Regions from separate parts of the Streptomyces spectabilis genome, predicted to be linked through region 1. Evidence: predicted binding sites of a transcription regulator. Region 1 holds the regulator's gene; the other holds the start of a gene.
What was found. Region 1 encodes HspR, which represses chaperone genes until heat shock. Its sites were predicted from a motif close to TTGAGNNNNNNNNNCTCAA; they were not measured.

Region 1 (3,403 bases):
CCCGCGTGGCGGTGGCGGAGCCCCAGCCCGGCGCGCAGACGGTGAAGCCGGAATCGGCGGACGAGACCGGCGGCGAGGGCGACGAGCCCGTGCGGCCGGACGCCGCGGAGCAGGCCGAGGCCGAGGACACGGGCAAGAGCGCCGACAAGGCCGACCAGGCCGAGAGCAAGGAAAACGGTGGCCCGGACAAGGGCTGACGTTGACACGGACGGCGACGTCGACCGCGGCCGGGCCCTCCGCGACCATCATGGTCGCGGACCCGGCGCCGCGGTCGGCGTCGGCGTCGACCTGACGACGAGGAAGGAGGGACGTCGGGGATGAGCACCAAGGACTTCATCGAGAAGGACTACTACAAGGTCCTCGGCGTCCCCAAGGACGCCACCGAAGCCGAGATCAAGAAGGCGTACCGGAAGCTCGCCCGCGAGAACCACCCGGACGCCAACAAGGGCAACGCGAAGGCCGAGGAGCGCTTCAAGGAGATCTCCGAGGCGAACGACGTCCTCGGCGACCCCAAGAAGCGCAAGGAGTACGACGAGGCCCGCGCGCTCTTCGGCAACGGCGGATTCAGGCCAGGCCCCGGAGCGGGCGGCGGCACGTTCAACTTCGACCTGGGCGACCTCTTCGGAGGCGGCGCCCCGGGCGGCGGTGGAGCGGGTGCCGGCGGCTTCGGCGGCGGCCTCGGTGACGTCTTCGGGGGCTTGTTCAACCGCGGTGGCGCGGGCACGGGGACGCGCACGCAGCCGCGCCGGGGCCAGGACGTCGAGTCCGAGGTCACGCTGAGCTTCACGGAGGCGGTGGAGGGCGCGACGGTTCCGCTGCGCATGTCCTCCCAGGCCGCCTGCAAGGCGTGCTCGGGCACCGGCGACAAGAACGGCACGCCGCGCGTGTGCCCCACCTGTGTGGGCACGGGCCAGGTCTCCCGGGGCGGCGGTGGCGGGTTCTCCCTCACCGACCCCTGTGTGGACTGCAAGGGCCGCGGCCTGATCGCCGAGACGCCCTGCGAGGTGTGCCACGGCAGCGGCCGCGCGAAGTCGTCGCGGACGATGCAGGTGCGCATCCCGGCGGGCGTCAGCGACGGCCAGCGGATCCGCCTGCGCGGCAAGGGCGCGCCCGGTGAGCGCGGCGGCCCCGCGGGCGACCTGTACGTGGTCGTGCACGTGGACGCCCACCCGGTCTTCGGCCGCAGGGGCGAGAACCTCACGGTGACGGTCCCGGTGACCCTCACCGAGGCCGCGCTCGGCGGCGAGGTGCGGGTGCCCACGCTCGGCGGCGTGCCCGTCACCCTGAAGCTGCCCCCCGGCACGCCGAACGGCCGCACCATGCGGGTGCGCGGCAAGGGCCCCGCCCGCAAGGACGGCACGCCCGGCGACCTGCTCGTCACGGTGGAGGTGTCCGTACCGACGACACTGTCCCCCGCGGCGAAGGAAGCCCTGGAGGGGTACCGCAAGGCGACTGCGGATCTCGATCCGCGGGCAGAACTGTTCAAGGCCGCGAAGGGAGCGTGACCTCATGGAGCGGGACGGCCGCCGACGCAACCCGTATCAACTGACGGACGAGACCCCGGTGTACGTCATCTCGGTGGCGGCCCAGCTCTCCGGTCTCCATCCCCAGACCCTGCGGCAGTACGACCGCCTGGGCCTGGTCTCGCCCGACCGCACCGCGGGCCGGGGCCGGCGGTACTCCGCCCGGGACATCGAGCTGCTCCGCACCGTGCAGCAGCTCTCCCAGGAGGAGGGCATCAACCTCGCGGGCATCAAGCGCATCATCGAGCTGGAGAACCAGGTCGCCGCGCTCCAGTCCCGGGTCGCCGAGCTGTCGGCGGCGGTCGAGGGCGCGGCGGTCGCGATGCAGCAGCGCGAGGCCCAGGTCCACGCCTCCTACCGCCGCGACCTGGTGCCGTACCAGGACGTGCAGCAGGCGAGCGCGCTCGTGGTGTGGCGGCCCAAGAGGTCGCCTGAGCAGTAGCAGTAGCCCGCCGGAATCCGGCACTTGAGGCCGGGCGGCCCGCGTACGAACGACTCGTGCGCGGGCCGCCCGGCCTTCGTCGTGCCGGAGCGCGGCGGGCGGCTCAGCCGTCCCCGAAGGTCGGCGACGGCGCCGGGGTCGTGGGCGGGGACGTGGGCGGCTGCGTCGGCCCCGGCGACTGCGTGGGCGGCCGGGTCGGCTCCGGCGGGCGGCTGGTGGTGGCCGCCTCGGAGGCGTTGCCCGCGGCGTCGACCGCCTTCACCCAGTAGACGTACGGCCGGTCCGGGGCCGGGGCCCCGGTGTCGCGGAACGAGGTGGTCGTGGACGTGCCGATCTTCTTCAGGGGCCCCTGCGGGGACGTGGAGCGATAGACCGTGTACGCCACGGCGTCGGTGCCGTCGCGCCAGGCCAGGGCGGTGCCGGGCCCGTCGTCGGACGGGACGACGGCGAGGTTCGCGGGCGGCAGCGGCGCGATGGTGTCCCGGGCCGCCCGCGCGGCCGCGGAGTACGGCGAGGCCTTGCCCGCGGAGCCGACCGCCTTGACCTTGTAGGTGTACGGCACGTCGGGCACGACCCGCCCGTCGGTGTACTTCGGCGCCGTCACCGAGCCGACGCGCGTGAAGGCGCCGTCGCCCTCGGCCCGGTACACGTCGTACTTCCTGGCGCCCGAAGAGGCCGTCCAGGTCACGGTGTTGGCGTTCGTGCCGGAGACGGCCCGCGGCTTCTCCGGGACCTTCGGCGCCGAGCCCGACGCGGGGGCGGCGGTGGCACCGGCGGGTCCGGAATCGAGCGCGGCGCCGAGGCCGAGGCCCGCGGCGAGCACGGCGGCGGCCGCAGCCGACGGGACGGCGAACGTGCGGAGACGGGATCTCCGCGAGGGGTGAGACACGGCTGGCAGTCCCTTTCGGAAGTGACGGGAGGCGCAGGCGTGGGGGGAGAAGCTGCTGGTCCGTGGGGGACTGCGCACTCTAGCGAGCGGACGGACGGGAACGGTAGACGGCGCGTCGCGCTCCTATAGTTGGCAGGCTGTCGTGATTTCTTCCGCGGGAAAGCTGGATTCTCCATGGCCATGGTGGGGCTGTTCTGGATCGCCGAGGGCGATGTGTACGTGGGCTCGAAGCCGTCCGGGCTCGCTCCCGGGGTCCGGCTCACACCCGAGGGGGTGGCCGGGCTCGGGCATCCGCAGTCCGGCCTGTGGCTGTGGGACGACGTACGGGCGCTGACCGTCGAGGACGTTCCCGTGAAGTCGCTGAAGCGGCAGGTCGGGATGGTGGTCGACATGGCGCTCACGGTCGGCCTCGGCGGCGGTGAGGACGCGCCGTCGATGACCGTGTGCGTGGAGACCGCCGACGTGGAGGTCGAGTTGACCGCGTACGTGGCGGCGGCGTACGGCTACTCCCAGAAGGAGTACGACCTCTCCCGCGCCGTGCTCGCCCGC
Region 2 (3,403 bases), 2.5 Mb from region 1:
CCCGGACACCGGCCCGTGCGCCGCGTGCCGCGCCCTCGTAGCCGACGATCAGCCTCAGGCCCTTCCTCTGGGCCTCCCGGGTGGCCTTCCGGCTCAGCTCGGTGACGTCGAACAGGCGCCGGTCGACGCGGCCTTCGGCGATGAGCCGCCGCGCGTCGTACGGCAGGACGAGCGTGCGGCCGCCGACGGTCTGGGTGCGCACCGGTATGTGCGCGCGGCCCTTCGCGGGGCGGAAGCCGGTCACCCGGCCCTTGGCGTCGACGTCGACGCGGTCGCCCGTGACGAGGGTGAGCCGGTGCGCGGGACCGGCCATGGCCCCGGCTCCGGACCCGGCCTCGGACGACGGGGCCGCCCCCGCGGCGCGACCGGGGGCCGGGAGGGCCCCCTCGGCCGACGCCGGTCCCGCCAGGCCCGCCGTGAGCGCCGCGGCCACCGCTGTCGCGACGGCGACCGCGCCCGCTCTGGTTCTGTGATGACGCACGTGTCCCCCCATCGAGTTCAACTTTGTTACGTAGACGGACAGTTGATGCGGAAGGTTCATTCGCGGGGCGCCGGGAGCGCCCGCCCGGCCCCCGCCCGACCCCCGTCCGGCCCCGGCCCGGGTGATCCTTCTTACGGACCCGTACTGACCCCGTACGCCGCGATTTCCCCCGGAGTGTGATCGGATGGAGGCCACCGAACTTCTCTGAAGGGATTTGGCATCGTGGCTACCACGCGCTCCGCACACACGGTCTGGGAAGGCAGCCTGACCGAGGGCTCCGGCACGGTGACCTTCGACTCCTCGGGCATCGGGCAGCAGGCCGTGTCCTGGCCGTCCCGCGCCGAGGAGGCGAACGGAAAGACGAGCCCCGAGGAGCTCATCGCCGCCGCGCACTCCAGCTGCTTCTCGATGGCGCTGTCCCACGGCCTGACCGGCGCGGGCACCCCGCCCACCAAGCTCGTCACGTCCGCCGACGTGACCTTCCAGCCCGGCACGGGCATCACCGGCATCCACCTGACCGTCGAGGGCGAGGTGCCCGGTCTCGACGAGGCTGCCTTCGTCTCGGCCGCCGAGGACGCCAAGGCCAACTGCCCCGTCAGCCAGGCGCTCACGGGCACGACGATCACGCTGTCGGCGAAGCTCGCCTGACCCGCGGACCCGCACCGCGGCGAAGCCGCCGCCCCCGTACGCCGGGGCGGCGGCTTCGTCGTGTTCCGGGCCCCGTCCGCCCGGCCCGCCCGCCCGACCCCGCGGGCGCGGCACCGTACGCGGCATTGACAAGGGACCGCTCAAGTTTTGTGCTGGAGGGCGGAGTATCACCGCGTCGGAAGGGGTTGTTGGACATGGCACGTGCGGTCGGCATCGATCTCGGCACGACCAACTCCGTGGTCGCCGTCCTGGAGGGCGGCGAACCCACCGTCATCGCGAACGCGGAGGGCGCCCGCACCACTCCCTCGGTGGTCGCCTTCGCCAAGAACGGCGACGTGCTCGTCGGGGAGGTCGCCAAGCGCCAGGCGGTGACGAACGTGGAGCGCACCGCACGCTCCGTCAAACGCCACATGGGCGATTCGGCCTGGCACTTCCCCGAGTCGGGCGCCGTCGAAGGGCGTCGGTACACCGCGCAGGAGCTGTCCGCGCGCGTCCTGCAGAAGCTCAAGCGGGACGCCGAGTCCTACCTCGGCGAGGACGTCACCGACGCCGTGGTCACCGTGCCCGCGTACTTCGACGACGCCCAGCGCCAGGCCACCAAGGAGGCGGGCGAGATCGCGGGCCTGAACGTCCTGCGCATCGTCAACGAGCCCACGGCCGCCGCGCTCGCCTACGGCCTCGACAAGGGCGACGACCAGACCGTCCTGGTCTTCGACCTCGGCGGCGGCACCTTCGACGTCTCGCTCCTGGAGATGGGCGAGGGCGTCATCGAGGTCAAGGCCACCAACGGCGACACCCGGCTCGGCGGCGACGACTGGGACCAGCGCGTCGTCGAACACCTCGTGCGGCAGTTCAAGAACGCGTACGGCGTCGACCTGGCCAAGGACAAGATGGCCCTGCAGCGCCTGCGCGAGGGCGCCGAGAAGGCGAAGATCGAACTCTCCTCGTCCAGCGAGACCGACATCAACCTGCCCTACATCACGGCCTCGGCGGACGGGCCGCTGCACCTCGCGGAGAAGCTCACCCGGGCCCAGCTGCAGGAGCTCACCGCGGATCTCCTCGACCGCTGCAAGGGCCCCTTCCACCAGGCGGTCAAGGACGCGGGAGTGCCGCTCTCGGCCATCGACCACGTCATCCTCGTGGGCGGCTCCACCCGCATGCCCGCGGTCACCGACCTGGTCAGGGAGCTGACCGGCCGGGATCCGCACAAGGGCGTCAACCCCGACGAGGTCGTCGCCATCGGCGCGACGCTCCAGGCGGGCGTGATCCGCGGCGACGTCAAGGACGTCCTGCTGCTCGACGTGACCCCGCTGTCGCTCGGCATCGAGACCAAGGGCGGCATCATGACCAAGCTCATCGAGCGCAACACGACCATCCCCACGCGCCGTTCGGAGACCTTCTCCACCGCCGAGGACAACCAGCCGTCGGTCGGCATCCAGGTCTTCCAGGGCGAGCGGGAGATCGCCGCGTACAACAAGAAGCTCGGCGTCTTCGACCTGACGGGCCTGCCGCCCGCGCCGCGCGGCGTCCCCAAGATCGAGGTCACCTTCGACATCGACGCCGACGGGATCATGCACGTCTCGGCGAAGGACGAGGCCACCGGGCGCGAGCAGCGCATGACGGTCACGGGCGGCTCCGCGCTGCCCAAGGACGACATCGACCGGATGGTCCGCGAGGCGGAGCAGTACGCCGAGGAGGACCGCAAGCGGCGCGAGGCCGCCGAGACCCGCAACCAGGCCGAGCAGCTCGTCTACCAGACGGAGCGCTTCCTGAGCGAGAACGGCGACCGGATCCCCGCCGACACCAGGGCCGAAGTGGAGGCGGCCGCAACTGAGTTGAAGGCCACCCTGGACAGCGGCGACACCCAGGCCGTCCGCGCGGGCGCCGAGAAGCTCGCCACGGTCAGCCAGCGGATGGGGCAGGCCATGTACGCGGCCGCGGGCGCCGCCGACGGCGGGGCGCGCCCCGAGGACTCCGCCGGACGGCCGCCCGGCGAGGAGGGCGTGGTCGACGCGGAGATCGTCGACGACGAGGGGAGCGGGACGAAGAAGGGCGAGGGCGACGGGACCGAGGGCGACGGGACGCGGAAGGGCGCCTCCTAGGCGGGCCCGCCGCCCCTGGTCACCCTTGGTTCTGGAGGTACTTGACCGTCGCCGGGTCGGCGGGCAGCAGGGTCTCGACGGCCAGCTCGGCGACGGTCACGTCCATCGGCGTGTTGAACGTCGAGATCGAGGAGATGAAGGACAGCACCCGGCCCTCGTGCTCGATCCTGAG

Region 2: a site for HspR is predicted at 1,255-1,273, ahead of dnaK (molecular chaperone DnaK). Genes of this name have one in related genera too.

The regions. Positions count from the first base shown of each region.
Region 1 is NZ_CP023690.1:5,180,848-5,184,250, forward strand. Features, by position in the region: gene grpE (nucleotide exchange factor GrpE) at 1-197, shown strand, start outside; gene dnaJ (molecular chaperone DnaJ) at 318-1,505, shown strand; gene CP982_RS22660 (heat shock protein transcriptional repressor HspR) at 1,510-1,965, shown strand; gene CP982_RS22665 (fibronectin type III domain-containing protein) at 2,069-2,854, opposite strand; gene CP982_RS22675 (hypothetical protein) at 3,029-3,403, shown strand, end outside.
Region 2 is NZ_CP023690.1:7,635,560-7,638,962, forward strand. Features, by position in the region: gene CP982_RS33295 (S8 family peptidase) at 1-481, opposite strand, end outside; gene CP982_RS33300 (OsmC family protein) at 704-1,129, shown strand; gene dnaK (molecular chaperone DnaK) at 1,324-3,231, shown strand; gene CP982_RS33310 (helix-turn-helix domain-containing protein) at 3,251-3,403, opposite strand, start outside.